Regions from separate parts of the Paenibacillus sp. FSL F4-0125 genome, predicted to be linked through region 1. Evidence: a T-box and tRNA genes for the amino acid it is inferred to sense, from the RefSeq annotation. Region 1 holds a T-box; the other holds one or more tRNA genes.

Region 1 (8,074 bases):
ACCCTTATATATTCTGTAGTAATTTCATTATAACACTTTTTCCCAAAATGGAATTAAGTTTTTTGAAGGGTAAAATACAATCTATGGTTTATGAGTTATACTATATTAATGTTCATAAATACAAACTTTATTAAAAACGATCTTACTAGTTCATCCTATATATAGCTTGGAGGTATATCGTGGAAAAGCGCTCGACACACATTCCATCCCCAAAGAAACTCCTATATGACCGAATCGCCGAACAAGGTACTGTTTCCAAGTTGGACCTTCTGCAAACATTTTCACTGACCAAAAGCACAATGACTCGAATATTAGATGAAATGACGGAGGAAGGCTTGCTGATAGAATGCGGATTTGGGGAATCTAGCGGAGGAAGAAGACCTATTTTATACCAGATCAATCCTTCCTACGGTTACATCATCGGTTTAGAGATTTCCAGATTGTATTCTTCCCTTGGTTTATTTGATATGCAAATGAACCCAAAATCAATTGTTCATTGGAGAATGGATCAGGCATTCACACCTGAAAGATTTTTGGATCATGTAAGTAATCAAATACGCGCTTTCCTCAGGGATCATCAGTTAGTGGACAGTCAAATCATAGGGATAGGAATAGGGGCTGTGGGGCCACTTGACCGCGAAAATGGCTTGATCCTAAAACCGCTACACTTCCCTTCTCCAGGCTGGAACAATCTTCCGATTTGCAAGCTGGTAAAGGAACGGACAGGCTTCAAAGCTTTCTTGGACAACGGTGCTAATTCCGCACTGCTTGGGGAACGATGGTCAATTCGTCATACTAATATTCAACATATGCTTTATGTACATGCTGGAGCAGGACTCCGCTATGCGATGATGTCGCATGGAAGTATTGTTCATGGCACGATGGATATGGAAGATGCAATTGGTCAAATGATTATTCAGACTGACGGCCCCCGATTAAATAATGATGGTAACTACGGAGCTCTGGAAGCATTTGTATCCGTCCAGGCGCTGGAACAGAGTGCACGCTCGGAGGAGAACATGGACAATGACCTGATCCTCCAAAGATATAAAGTTTCGCCAGAGAAGCTGACTTATGATGTTCTTGTACAAGCCTTTAGAGATGGTAATCCACACGCACGTGAATTATTTACGCAAGCCGCCATTCACTTCGGTATTGGCCTCGCCAATGTCATCAATTTATTTCATCCTGAGACCATCATTCTAGGTGGTGCGCTCATCCACTCTCACGATTTGTTCTTCCAAACGGCAGTGGAGGTAGCCCAGAGAAACACTTATCGTTATCCTGAATACCAACCTCAATTTTCTCCAGGTACATTAAAAGAAGAAGCTGTGGTGACCGGTGCGGCTATAATGGTGAGAAATCACATGCTTCTCTAGCAACTCAAAAAGACCATCCCACAACCATTTACATGATTGTTGGGATGGCCTTTTTGAATCTGACCTATAATGGCTGACAGCAATTTTTGAATTTTTTCCCGCTTCCGCAGAGACATAGTTCATTTCGTCCCGGAAGTGATCTCGCACTTTTCCTGAACTCCATCACCTGCTCCGATCTAAGTCGGTTCGCAAGCATCATCATGCGTTCATAAGTATGTGAATAGAACATTTTGTAGCTGTGGCAAAAATAATCAACCTCATTACGATCCTTAACATCAAGCCAATTTCGGTTGCGCGGGCATCCCCCATTGCAAAAGCTAAGGTACTCACACTTATGACATGATTCTTTCATATCGGGCTTCATTAACAAAAAGTCATCATATACTGGGCTGGCAAGCAGTACTTCTAGATCGGTTTGGCTGATATTTCCTAACCTGTGCTCTTCATCGATAAAGAAATCGCAAGGGTAGGCATCCCCGTTCGTTTCAAGTACCATCATCTTCGGACAACATGAGTTGTGAACGCATAACTCCGGCTCACGATTCATGAGTACAAGAAGCATATTCTCGAAAATGCGAATGGGAAGCTCTGGATACCCCTCGTTGTACCACAAGTCAAATGTACGGCATAAAAACACTCCGTATTGTTCAGGTGTAATTCGGAAGCGTCCATGCATATCACTATTTTGTGAAACAAAATCCATGCAAGGGATAAACTGAATATAAGGAAATTTATGTTCTTGGTAAAATGACATCAACTCATCTGGTCTCGTCACGTTATCCTCATGAATCACCGTCAAAATGCTATACTCCACACCCTCATTCTGTAAATGACGAATTCCACGCATAACTAAATCATAACTTCCTTTTCCCGATCCCGTTATACGATGAGAATCATGAATAGGCTCAGGACCGTCCAGACTTATCCCGACCAAAAAGTTATACCGTTTAAAAAATTTCGCCCATTTCTCATTAATAAGCGTTCCGTTGGTCTGCAGCGCATTACTTATCATCGTATGAGGTGGAGCGTACTTCGCCTGCAGTGAAATCACTTGTTCAAAATACGGAAGTCCGGCTAATAGCGGCTCCCCTCCCTGCCAAGAGAAAGTCGCTATCCCTGAAGATCTACTCATGTACTGAGCGATAAACCGCTCTAAAAGATTCGTATCCATCACTCGGATCGGTTGATGAGGATGTCCTCCTGCTGTGCTGTAATAGCAATAATCACAGGCTAAATTACAATCCTCTGAGACGGTTTTCCACATGACATGAAGCGTCTCAGGCTTCGAGGTCTGTATGTATGTTGTCATACGATTTTGCCACTCCTATGTATTTTTTGTTAAAGCGCTTACTTATTGCTTCAATTAAATCATAGGTACGTATGTCAACGATGAGCAAAACATCATAGTTTGTCGAATATCCGGAGATAAAAAAACTGCACTCCCTATTGTCTGTTGAGACAAAGTAATGGAGGTGCAGTTTCTTTGAGGATGAGTCTAACGGTAGTTAGACACTACGTCTTATTAATTACGAACGTATTCCTTATTTGCTGTTTCCAACATTGATTTCCAATCCGCAAACTTCGTCTCCCTCACCACATGACGATCAAAAAGTTCATCAGGTATGTCATCAACATCTTCTTCTGACTTTACTTGAAAGTTCCCTTTGATTAGAAACTCATCGAAACTCTTGCAATTGGAATACTTACTCATAAACGCTTCATTAAACAACTTCTCAAAAGAGATGTGATTGGGATCTTCTTGATTCATTTTCTGACCTTGTAGCTCATTCATCAATTCTTCCATGGTCATTGGTTTTTGTCTTCTCAAATTACCACTCCTAATTTTCTAATATGGTTTCAGACTATCATGTTAATCCATAAATCACACGAATCCTAAGCTTAACATAATTTTCACTATTTTACCTTTCGATTTTCACTTTAATACGTCGAAAAAAAGTTCCTAATCACAGAATGAGAATATCAACCCTTACAAAAAGCCTCCCTTATACATATAAGGAAGGCTTTTTCGCACTATTTCCTCTAGGACAATTTCACCAAGCTGTAGTTTTTCTTCCCTTTACGGATAATGATAAACCGGCCACCGATAGCTTCGCTAGCTGTAACTTCAAGTCCAACATCGCTAACTTTCTCACCATTCATGGAGATTGCTCCTTTGGTGATATCCTCACGCGCTTGACGCTTGGATGGCTCAATACCGAGATCAACTAGCCATTCCACGATATTCTTGGATTCCAAAGTCGTTTCGTAAGTCGGCATTTCCTTGAAGCCTTGCTCGATCTCATCAGCAGTCAGGGACTTGATATCTCCACTGAACAAAGCAGCAGTAATGCGTTTAGCTTGCTCTAGTAATTCTTCACCATGCACGAATCTTGTCATTTCTTCGGCAAGTGTTTTTTGCGCTTCACGTTTATGCGGTTCGGTCTGTACTTTTTCAGCAAGCGCATCAATTTGCTCTTTAGACAGGAATGTAAAGTACTTCAAGTATTTCACAACATCACGGTCATCAGTGTTCGCCCAGAACTGGTAGAACTCAAATGCCGTCGTTTTGTTCGGATCCAGCCAAATGGCTCCCCCAGCTGATTTTCCGAATTTCGTACCATCGGCTTTCAACATCAGTGGGATAGTAAGTCCAAATGCTACAGCCTCAGAGCCTTCTTTTCTACGGATTAAATCCAGACCGCTTGTAATGTTCCCCCACTGATCCGAGCCACCAATTTGCAGCTGCACATCTTCATGTTTGTATAGATGCAGGTAATCTAGAGATTGCAGGATTTGGTAGGAGAATTCCGTAAAGGAAATTCCGCTGTCCAATCTGCTCGCTACAACATCTTTGGCAAGCATCGAATTGATGCTGAAGTTCTTCCCGTAGTCACGTAAAAATTCGATAACATTGATTTTATGCGTCCAATCGTAGTTGTTGACCATGCGGATTTGATTGTCGCCATCGGTCACGAACAGTTTTTTCATCTGAGCAGTAAGTGCATCAACATTCGCTTGCACTTGCTCCAATGTTTGCAAAGAGCGCTCGGACTGGCGTCCACTTGGATCACCGATCGTACCAGTAGCACCACCAATTAGAATTACTGGGCGGTGTCCCGCAAGTTGGAATCTCTTGAGTACCATGAACGGAATCAAGTGGCCGATATGCATACTGTCACCCGTTGGATCTACACCGCAGTACACTGAAACGGATTTCTGGTTGGTCAATTCTTTAAGCCCTTCGGCATCGGTTTGTTGATTGATGGCATCGCGCCATTCTAGTTCGTCGATAATATTCATTGCCTAACACCCCTTAAATTAGTAGATAACCTATTGATGAAGTGAAACAAATAAATCCTTATATTTATAAAACAAAAAATCGCCCCTTGTCTATTGTAGACATAGGGACGATTGAATAACCGTGTTACCACCCAGATTGCATCAATGAAACACTAAGCTAAAGCATAGCATTGATGCCACTCGTGACGAGATATCGTTCGCCATTCCGCTCGGGGTTAGCCGAGATACTCCAAAGTGTAATTCGTACTCTTAGTGTGTACCGGGTTTCATCGACCCCCGGCTTTCTGTAACAGGGACTAAGCTACTACTGAGCTTCTTCAACGTATATCGTTTATAAGATTACAGCCAGTATAGAGAAATAATTCTTCAATGTCAACTATCTTAAGCTGAGAATCCTAAGACACACTCCTGCTGTGATGCACTACTAGGCATTTCCATCTTTTTTCTGTTACAATTACGAAAAAAGAGGTGAACGAATCCGCATGCTTGATCCTATCGATAATCATATTTTGCAGCGGCTGGCCCAAAACAGCAGAATATCCTATACTGATCTGGCTAAAGAAGTTAATTTATCCAGTGTAGCGGTAAAAGACCGTATTGATCGGCTCGTCAATCAAGGAATCATTGAGCAATTCTCTATTGTCATTAGCGCGGAGAAGCTTGGTAAGAAAATTTCCGCTTATCTGGAACTTGAAGTAGAGCCTGCTCATTTAAATCATATTGTCGAAGTCCTGAAAGAAAACGAACGCGTAGCTGTACTTTATGAAATGACAGGTCCTTGCATTCTTCACATTCATATTCTGGTTGAGAATCTTGAAGAGATGGAACGGTTTATGCATGAATCAATCTACTGTCTGGATGGTCTAGTACGTGTAGAAAACCAGATTTTATTAAAGCGCCACAAAAATCAGGATGGTCTAAATATATAAAAAAAGAACCGGCTAAAAAAGACGGTTCTTTTTCTTAAATGGTTACTGAAGGATATAATCGAATAATTGCTAATAAATTCACTCTACTCTGTTTTAGATAGCTTAGCTTTATAAAAATTAGCAAAATATTCGCTGACCTCAATCTTCTCTTTTACAACTTCTATTGGAGCAACGAGTTTAACGATTTCACCATTGTACACTCCTGTCGTCGCCCCGACTCTCATCTCAAGAACATTGTTATTGTAGCTTATAGTAACTGTCTGAGTAGCCGGTTTCCAACTCACCTTCGCACCAAAACCTTCAAAGCTGCTACGTAATCCCACAGCCTTACGCTCCGAATCACCGAATTGACCTTTATCGATCAAAGCATGCACTCCCCAGTTTCCGTCCACTACTTGTGTGATTCCGAAATCCGTTGACACAGACATCAGGGAGTACGCTTCATCCTCGCTCAAATTCATTCCGTCCATTAAAAAATCTTTTGTTTTATGAGCAGCATCCTTCATCGCTTTGTCGATGGATGAGTTTTTGAAGATATCTTTTTGCGCACTAGCTCCAAGCGCCTCCAAATAATTCGCATAACTGAACCCATGTACGACCCATTCATTCTCATTTTCAAGTAATGGGAAACTTAATCCATTCAGTTTTTTGTTAAGCGTTGCTTTTTTATGAAGAACGACTTGAATATCACCCGTCACGGATGTCTCGATAGCAGTTCCGTTAATTTCGGCATCCCCTTGCCCGGCATGCGGATCACCAATCGACAGTAGCGCCCCTGGTACAGATACAGGATAATACATCGTTGCACCTTCAGTAATACGCCAATCATCTACGTTGCCACCATTGTAAGAAGGGGGTACTGAATCTACGATGTCCGCTTCTTTAGGTGCAACACCCATTGTACCGAAGTGTAGACGTACCGGAATTTTCACACCTTTCAATACATCAAAGTTCTTATCAATCGTATTATGGTCTACAATTACGCCTGGGTAGTCGATTGTCGGGTGCACTTGACCATCCGGATCAGTCTGAACAGTCCATTTATAATTATAAACAGCTGTTGCATAATCTGTTCCACCTTCTGTATCCATCTCATAGATGGTGACCACTTCACGTTTTTTCGGCTCTTCCACCATATCTCCGTACAGATAACCCCAGTTCGCCGCGGCATTCACGCCATAGGTTTTGCCAGCGTATTTGTCATTGCCATTAGGTCGTAGCTTCATGTCCAGAATTTTCACTTCCAGAACATCCCCTGGTTCAGCACCTTCTACAGCAATAGGTCCCGTCATAATATGTACGCCTGGCCCCCGAAGCGCTTCGTTCTTCTCCCCCTTTATCCAGTGAAAAATATCTTCGACTCCCACATCCCCCTTAATCATTCGATCGTAATCATCACCGGAATGATGGGTAATGGCTTCAACCGTTACAATGTCACCAGATTGTACCGTTAAAGCTGGATCACCCTTACCGATATTCCCCCACCGAACAGTCTCAGAATTCGCCTTCAGCACATGCGTTTTCGGTGTATTCTGACCTTTGTTTGTGTCAGCATACATAACATTAAATGATGTTCCCGCTAGTAAAACCGCTGATAAAATAACACTTGTTTTGCGAAAAGTTTGTTTTTTCATAATTTCATCCTCCTCAACTTATTTTAATGTTAGTTTATATAACATTTTGTGTTTTTGAGTATAACAGATGAATTAAGGATTAACAATATAAATATTTTCTTTATTTTTACTTTAAATAATAAATCACAATGATTATGTACCTTTAATAATCCAAGCCAACACCTTTGCGACAGCTTGTTTGATATTCTTGCCGTTCCCTTTTTTCGCAATAAAAAACGCCTTTACTTAGGAACAAAGTGTCGGCGTTTTATATCAATTAAAAGTGAACCTTTTTTCATTATTGATTAGTAATACTTCTTGTAGCCCGGGTTACGATCCGTTTCGTTGCCTTGGTATCTGAGGTCATCAACCAATTCTCACTAAGCTGCAGCACCCAATCCGGATTGCTTTTACTCGCATCGTTCAACCAATTACTTACAGAATCCTGAACGTATTTCACTGAATCTGACTTCAGTGGTTCTAATAGCGGAAGTGCAATTACCGGGTTTTCTTTAAGCGCAGTAATATGCTTCGCCCACACACCATGCGGCCGCGTCAATTCGATCGCATATCTCCTTATATTCGGATCTTGATCATGAACCCAGCGCTCTAATAACTTAATAGATTCGTTCAACTCTGTAATTACTGATTCTCTTAAAGCCATCCATGAAATCTCGCGTACCCCAAAATGATCATCCGCTGCAAAAGAACGGATAGCCGTTAGCTTTTGCGATAAACTTAAAGATTGATTTAGACCGATCATATAGGCAGCCCAACAGCGGACACTATCGGAAAGATGCTGCGCTAAAGCTGTGAATAAACGGGATTGTTCCCGCTCAGATTTACTCTCTAG
Region 2 (8,074 bases), 3.7 Mb from region 1:
GCCGCTCAAGTAAAGGAGCATTTCATGACCAAGGTTTTCAGTAACATCAACCAATGAAGTAAAGATTGTGTTCGGGGAAGCTTCCAAGAATACTGGCTCTTCATGGATATCTTCTGGACGAACGCCCATGATTACTTCTTTACCGATGTAACCTTTGTTGCGGATGATTTGTGCTTTTCCGCCTGGTACTTCAACATCAAGGTTCTCAGCACGGAAACGGATAGAACCGCTTACTTCAGACAAAGTACCATTGATAAAGTTCATTGTAGGGGATCCGATAAATCCAGCTACGAACAAGTTTGTAGGTTCATTGTACAACTCTTCAGGGGAAGCTGCTTGTTGAATGATACCATCATACATAACTACGATGCGATCACCCATTGTCATAGCTTCTGTTTGGTCATGCGTTACGTAGATACAAGTGGTTTCAAGGCGTTTAACCAGTTTAGTGATTTCAGCACGCATTTGACCACGAAGTTTAGCATCCAAGTTGGAAAGAGGCTCATCCATCAAGAAGACTTGTGGATCACGTACGATAGCGCGTCCCAAAGCGACACGTTGGCGTTGACCACCGGAAAGCGCTTTTGGTTTACGATCTAGCAAATGCTCGATATCGAGAATTTTAGCAGCTTCGCGAACTTTCTTGTCGATTTCATCCTTCTTCACTTTACGAAGTTTCAAACCGAAAGCCATGTTTTGGTATACGCTCATATGCGGATACAGGGCGTAGGATTGGAATACCATCGCGATATCGCGGTCTTTAGGTGCAACGTCGTTAACTACACGATCGCCAATGTACATTTTACCTTCAGAGATTTCTTCCAAACCAGCGATCATACGCAAAGTTGTGGATTTACCGCAACCGGAAGGTCCAACCAATACTAGAAATTCCTTATCTTTAATATCAAGATTGATATCGATTACTGTCGCTTTATCTGAACCCGGGTATTTTTTGAAAATATGCTCTAAACGTACGCCTGCCATTGTATTTCCCCCTCGAGTTAATTATTAATTAGTTAAAATAAAAATTCTGTTTCCTTGTACATTTATATTACCCCAGTCGGGACACGATGGCTATTTGTAAGGTTCACAAAAAACCTATTTCCTTTTCGTCACTTTATACAAAAGCATAGTAAGCTTCACAATAGCAGCGTCCCCAAAGCTTCTTACATCTGCCCCAGTCTCTTGTTTTATCTTATCCAGACGGTATAGGAGCGTATTACGATGGATATATAGCTTCTTGGCGGTTTCACTTACATTACAGTCCATCTCGAAGAAAGTCTCTAAGGTCAGCAGCATTTCTTTATCTGATAGTACAGAGGAATAATCACCAATTTGTCCAAGCAGCTGTTTACGGCGTACGTCAGGTATGCTGTTAACCAAACGTTCCAAATGCAGCTCCCAAGGTAAATGAATATACTCTCCTACTTGAAAAATACGACCAAGAACAATCGTCTCCCTGAGCAAAGCCACAGATCCTGTTAATCCCTTAACAGGGACAATAGCCGGAGCCACCGCCAAATGGAATACACCTACCCATTCACTTGCTATCAGCTCATGTAAACCCATACTAGTCTGTGCTAGAAGATCATCTACACTCTCTTCTTCATCATCCTTATCATCCCCGCCCATAAGCAATTCTTTACGGGCTAAAATTAACCATTCCTTTTCTTGAAGAGGAATTAGCATGATTTCATTCTCAAAATAGCTGCGCAGCAATTTCATCAGTGAACGATAAGTTATCTGTGGGCTGTGTGCAATCTCACTACTAAGGAGGAATGGAATCATGTCACCGAACAGACGCCCCTTTAAGGTCATCTCATCCGGAATCTCAGTGTCATTCTTCTCTTGCTCTAGCTCTGTGTTTAACCAGGCGCCAAGCTGCCGTGCCTCCACTTCGCCTTCTTCTCTAAGCCCTGTAGCTTTAAGTGCAATAGCAAAATTCCGAACTGCATAATTGACCAATTGTACTTCCAGAGAGCTGAGCCCTTCCATTTCTACCCAAACAGCGGTTATACGTCCGTCACTCTCATACAAAGGTGCCCAGAGATGGCCCTCATGGATTACCAGCTGATCCTGCGCTTCTAATCCCATGCTAAAAAGAGAAGCTGAATGCTGCCTCCCTAACTGCTTGATTCCGGTTCTCTTTCCGGTGAGCTGCTCTAATTTTTTCCGCAATGTCTCACTATCCATAGTCACCATGCTCCACCACTTTTGCTCTTTTCGCCTATTTTAGCATATTCTCTTATATTATGTTAATCGCTACATTAGCGCGCCACTATAATACAACTTTAAAACACAAAAAAAGCCATCACCTTATGGTGATGACTTTCTGTTTGGGATGAGCCATGAAGGACTCGAACCTTCGACACCCTGATTAAAAGTCAGGTGCTCTACCAACTGAGCTAATGGCTCATAAATGGTGGGGGATGATGGATTCGAACCACCGAACACGTACGTGAGCAGATTTACAGTCTGATGCGTTTGGCCACTTCGCTAATCCCCCAGGGAAAAGTGGCTCGAGACGGATTCGAACCGCCGACACGAGGATTTTCAGTCCTCTGCTCTACCGACTGAGCTATCGAGCCATATTAAATTGACATAAAAATAAAGTGGTAGTATTAAACTTCCCACCCTAATCTTGTGGAAAAAATGGCGGAACCGACGAGATTCGAACTCGCGATCTCCTGCGTGACAGGCAGGCATGTTAGGCCAACTACACCACGGTTCCGCATTAGTAATAATGGTGCCGGCGAGAGGACTTGAACCCCCAACCTACTGATTACAAGTCAGTTGCTCTACCAGTTGAGCTACACCGGCACGGTGTAAAAAGTATTCCTAAAAAAGTAATAATGGTGGAGGCTGAGGGGATCGAACCCCCGACCCTCTGCTTGTAAGGCAGATGCTCTCCCAGCTGAGCTAAGCCTCCAGGTATTATGGTAGCGGCGAAGGGGATCGAACCCCCGACCTCACGGGTATGAACCGTACGCTCTAGCCAGCTGAGCTACACCGCCACAATAATTAGAAATGCTATGGATTGAAAATGGCGGAGAGAGTGGGATTCGAACCCACGCACCGCTTACGCAGTCTAACCCCTTAGCAGAGGGTCCCCTTATAGCCACTTGGGTATCTCTCCAAACGATATCAGTACCACAGCAATCCAAACAGGAATTTGACTCCCTGAAAACTGAATCCGAATTGAATTTGCGTTTTAAGTATAGGATAAGCCCTCGACCGATTAGTATTGGTCAGCTCCATGCATTACTGCACTTCCACCTCCAACCTATCTACCTCGTCGTCTTCAAGGGGTCTTACTAATTGGGAAATCTCATCTTGAGGGGGGCTTCACGCTTAGATGCTTTCAGCGCTTATCCCGTCCGTACGTAGCTACCCAGCCATGCTTCTGGCGAAACAACTGGTGCACCAGCGGTACGTCCATCCCGGTCCTCTCGTACTAAGGACAGCTCCTCTCAAATTTCCTGCGCCCACGACAGATAGGGACCGAACTGTCTCACGACGTTCTGAACCCAGCTCGCGTACCGCTTTAATGGGCGAACAGCCCAACCCTTGGGACCTACTTCAGCCCCAGGATGCGATGAGCCGACATCGAGGTGCCAAACCTCCCCGTCGATGTGGACTCTTGGGGGAGATAAGCCTGTTATCCCCAGGGTAGCTTTTATCCGTTGAGCGATGGCCCTTCCATGCGGTACCACCGGATCACTAAGTCCGACTTTCGTCCCTGCTCGACTTGTAGGTCTCGCAGTCAAGCTCCCTTATGCCTTTGCACTCTTCGAATGATTTCCAACCATTCTGAGGGAACCTTGGAACGCCTCCGTTACTCTTTAGGAGGCGACCGCCCCAGTCAAACTGCCCGCCTGACACGGTCCCCGTACCCGATTAGGGCACTAGGTTAGAACCTAGATACGATCAGGGTGGTATCCCAACGGCGCCTCCACCGAAGCTTGCGCTCCGATTTCTACGGCTCCCACCTATCCTGTACAGATCGTACCCAAATTCAATATCAAGCTGCAGTAAAGCTCCATGGGGTCTTTCCGTCTTGTCGCGGGTAACCTGCATCTTCACAGGTATTAAAATTTCACCGGATCTCTCGTTGAGACAGCGCCCAAGTCGTTACGCCATTCGTGCGGGTCAGAATTTACCTGACAAGGAATTTCGCTACCTTAGGACCGTTATAGTTACGGCCGCCGTTTACTGGGGCTTCGGTTCATAGCTTCGGGTTACCCCTAACCACTCCCCTTAACCTTCCAGCACCGGGCAGGCGTCAGCCCGTATACTTCGCCTTGCGGCTTCGCACAGACCTGTGTTTTTGCTAAACAGTCGCTTGGGCCTTTTCACTGCGGCCCCCTCGTGCTATTCACACTACCGGGGCACCCCTTCTCCCGAAGTTACGGGGTCATTTTGCCGAGTTCCTTAACGAGAGTTCTTCCGCGCGCCTTAGAATTCTCTTCTCGCCTACCTGTGTCGGTTTGCGGTACGGGCACCTTCTCCTGGCTAGAGGCTTTTCTTGGCAGTGTGAGATCATGACCTTCGCTACTACAATTTTCGCTCCCCATCACAGCCCAGCCTTAACGATGTGCGGATTTGCCTACACATCAGCCTCACTGCTTAGACGGACATATCCATCAGTCCGAGTCACTACCCTCCTGCGTCACCCCATCGCTCATAGCGGATTACGGTGGTACAGTAATTTCAAACTGTTGTCCTTCGACTACGCCTTTCGGCCTCGCCTTAGGTCCCGACTTACCCTGAGCGGACGAGCCTTCCTCAGGAAACCTTGGGCTTTCGGCGGATCAGATTCTCACTGATCTTTTCGTTACTCATACCGGCATTCTCACTTGTATGCTGTCCAGCGCTCCTTACGGTACACCTTCAACCCACATACAACGCTCCCCTACCCCAGATACATACGTATCTAGCCATAGCTTCGGTGGTGTGTTTAGCCCCGTTACATTTTCGGCGCAGAGTCACTCGACCAGTGAGCTATTACGCACTCTTTCAATGGTGGCTGCTTCTAAGCCAACATCCTGGTTGTCTGTGCAACTCCACATCCTTTCCCACTTAACACACACTTGGGGACCTTAGCTGATGGTCTGGGCTGTTTCCCTTTTGACAATGGATCTTAGCACTCACTGTCTGACTCCCGGCAATAAGTATATGGCATTCGGAGTTTGACTGAGCTTGGTAATCCTTGCGGACCCCGCACCCAATCAGTGCTCTACCTCCACTACTCTTATACCGAGGCTAGCCCTAAAGCTATTTCGGGGAGAACCAGCTATCTCCGAGTTCGATTGGAATTTCTCCGCTACCCCCACCTCATCCCCGCACTTTTCAACGTGCGTGGGTTCGGGCCTCCAGTGCGTGTTACCGCACCTTCACCCTGGACAGGGGTAGATCACACGGTTTCGGGTCTACGTCCACATACTCATTCGCCCTATTCAGACTCGCTTTCGCTGCGGCTCCGTCTTCTCGACTTAACCTTGCATGTTAAACGTAACTCGCCGGTTCATTCTACAAAAGGCACGCCATCACCCATAAATAGGGCTCTGACTTTTTGTAAGCACACGGTTTCAGGTTCTATTTCACTCCCCTTCCGGGGTGCTTTTCACCTTTCCCTCACGGTACTGTTTCACTATCGGTCGCCAGGTAGTATTTAGCCTTAGCAGATGGTCCTGCTGGATTCATACGGGGTTTCACGTGCCCCGCACTACTCGGGATCCGTCTCGGAGAGAACACAGTTTAGGCTACAGGGCTTTTACCTCTATCGCGGGCCTTTCCAGACCTCTTCGCCTACCATATTCCTTTGTAACTCCATGTGAGACGTCCCACAACCCCTAAGAGCAAGCTCTTAGGTTTAGGCTGTTCCGCGTTCGCTCGCCGCTACTGACGGAATCACTATTGTTTTCTCTTCCTCAGGGTACTTAGATGTTTCAGTTCCCCTGGTCTGCCTCTACATACCCTATGTATTCAGGTATGAGTAACTGCGAATTACCACAGCTGGGTTTCCCCATTCGGACACCCCCGGATCAAAGCTTGCTTACAGCTCCCCGAGGCAGTTTCGTTGTTCGCCACGTCCTTCGTCGGCTCCTGGCGCCTAGGCATCCTCCGTGTGCTCTTATTAGCTTAACCTTGATTTTTCTTTCGAAAAATCTCACTAATAACATTTACTTGTTTGCACAAGTTGCTAAAAGATGTTCTAAAACGCAAATTCGTTTCGGTATCCAGTTTTCAAGGATCAAAGTTAAAGAAAGTATTGAATTTAAAAATTATGGTGGAGCCAAGCGGGATCGAACCGCTGACCTCCTGCTTGCAAGGCAGGCGCTCTCCCAGCTGAGCTATGGCCCCATAAAGGGATATAAGTTATATGGTGGGCCTTGGTGGACTCGAACCACCGACCTCACCCTTATCAGAGGTGCGCTCTAACCAACTGAGCTAAAAGCCCATATAACATATAATATTGTGAATCAACCAAAGTGGTTGTTCGCTTGGCGGCGTCCTACTCTCCCAGGACCCTTCGGTCCAAGTACCATCGGCGCTGGAGGGCTTAACGGTCGTGTTCGGGATGGGTACGTGTGGAACCCCTCCGCTATCGCCACCAAACGCATATGAAAGAGACTTGCTCTTTCAAAACTGAACACGAGTGAGTGTTTGAACCCGAAGGTTCTATTGTGGAAGTTAAACTTCCGATTTGAATGTCTCCACTTCCGAAGACGATTCTCCATAGAAAGGAGGTGATCCAGCCGCACCTTCCGATACGGCTACCTTGTTACGACTTCACCCCAATCATCTACCCCACCTTCGGCGGCTGGCTCCCTTGCGGGTTACCCCACCGACTTCGGGTGTTGTAAACTCTCGTGGTGTGACGGGCGGTGTGTACAAGACCCGGGAACGTATTCACCGCGGCATGCTGATCCGCGATTACTAGCAATTCCGACTTCATGCAGGCGAGTTGCAGCCTGCAATCCGAACTGAGACCGGCTTTGATGGGATTGGCTCCACCTCGCGGCTTCGCTTCCCGTTGTACCGGCCATTGTAGTACGTGTGTAGCCCAGGTCATAAGGGGCATGATGATTTGACGTCATCCCCACCTTCCTCCGGTTTGTCACCGGCAGTCACTCTAGAGTGCCCAACATTACTTGCTGGCAACTAAAGTTAAGGGTTGCGCTCGTTGCGGGACTTAACCCAACATCTCACGACACGAGCTGACGACAACCATGCACCACCTGTCTCCTCTGTCCCGAAGGCCGCTGCTATCTCTAGCAGATTCAGAGGGATGTCAAGACCTGGTAAGGTTCTTCGCGTTGCTTCGAATTAAACCACATACTCCACTGCTTGTGCGGGTCCCCGTCAATTCCTTTGAGTTTCAGTCTTGCGACCGTACTCCCCAGGCGGAGTGCTTACTGTGTTAACTTCGGCACCAAGGGTATCGAAACCCCTAACACCTAGCACTCATCGTTTACGGCGTGGACTACCAGGGTATCTAATCCTGTTTGCTCCCCACGCTTTCGCGCCTCAGCGTCAGTTACAGCCCAGAAAGTCGCCTTCGCCACTGGTGTTCCTCCACATATCTACGCATTTCACCGCTACACGTGGAATTCCACTTTCCTCTTCTGTACTCAAGTCACCCAGTTTCCAGTGCGACCTTAGGTTGAGCCCAAGGTTTAAACACCAGACTTAAATGACCGCCTGCGCGCGCTTTACGCCCAATAATTCCGGACAACGCTTGCCCCCTACGTATTACCGCGGCTGCTGGCACGTAGTTAGCCGGGGCTTTCTTCTCAGGTACCGTCACTCCGGTAGCAGTTACTCTACCGGACGTTCTTCCCTGGCAACAGAGCTTTACGATCCGAAAACCTTCATCACTCACGCGGCGTTGCTCCGTCAGACTTTCGTCCATTGCGGAAGATTCCCTACTGCTGCCTCCCGTAGGAGTCTGGGCCGTGTCTCAGTCCCAGTGTGGCCGTTCACCCTCTCAGGTCGGCTACGCATCGTCGCCTTGGTGGGCCGTTACCCCACCAACTAGCTAATGCGCCGCAGGCCCATCCCTCAGTGACAG

What was found. The T-box of region 1 lies ahead of tyrS (tyrosine--tRNA ligase). A T-box ahead of a tRNA ligase gene usually reads a tRNA of that ligase, here a tRNA-Tyr.
Region 2: it encodes a tRNA-Tyr, which carries the amino acid that the T-box ahead of tyrS (tyrosine--tRNA ligase) is inferred to sense. The anticodon was not compared.

What each region holds. Positions count from the first base shown of each region.
Region 1 covers NZ_JBBOZJ010000001.1:3,873,723-3,881,796, forward strand. The annotation lists gene NST74_RS17090 (ROK family protein) at 180-1,379, shown strand; gene NST74_RS17095 (anaerobic sulfatase maturase) at 1,444-2,688, opposite strand; gene NST74_RS17100 (hypothetical protein) at 2,902-3,189, opposite strand; gene tyrS (tyrosine--tRNA ligase) at 3,420-4,679, opposite strand; T-box leader at 4,780-5,009, opposite strand; gene NST74_RS17110 (Lrp/AsnC family transcriptional regulator) at 5,162-5,608, shown strand; gene NST74_RS17115 (acetamidase/formamidase family protein) at 5,692-7,242, opposite strand; gene NST74_RS17120 (DNA alkylation repair protein) at 7,520-8,074, opposite strand, start outside.
Region 2 covers NZ_JBBOZJ010000001.1:149,631-157,704, reverse strand. The annotation lists gene NST74_RS00780 (ABC transporter ATP-binding protein) at 1-984, opposite strand, end outside; gene NST74_RS00775 (PucR family transcriptional regulator) at 1,099-2,202, opposite strand; tRNA gene NST74_RS00770 (tRNA-Lys) at 2,343-2,415, opposite strand; tRNA gene NST74_RS00765 (tRNA-Tyr) at 2,421-2,506, opposite strand; tRNA gene NST74_RS00760 (tRNA-Phe) at 2,516-2,588, opposite strand; tRNA gene NST74_RS00755 (tRNA-Asp) at 2,654-2,731, opposite strand; tRNA gene NST74_RS00750 (tRNA-Thr) at 2,745-2,820, opposite strand; tRNA gene NST74_RS00745 (tRNA-Val) at 2,854-2,929, opposite strand; tRNA gene NST74_RS00740 (tRNA-Met) at 2,938-3,014, opposite strand; tRNA gene NST74_RS00735 (tRNA-Ser) at 3,045-3,136, opposite strand; rRNA gene NST74_RS00730 (23S ribosomal RNA) at 3,219-6,147, opposite strand; tRNA gene NST74_RS00725 (tRNA-Ala) at 6,288-6,363, opposite strand; tRNA gene NST74_RS00720 (tRNA-Ile) at 6,384-6,460, opposite strand; rRNA gene rrf (5S ribosomal RNA) at 6,502-6,618, opposite strand; rRNA gene NST74_RS00710 (16S ribosomal RNA) at 6,743-8,074, opposite strand, start outside.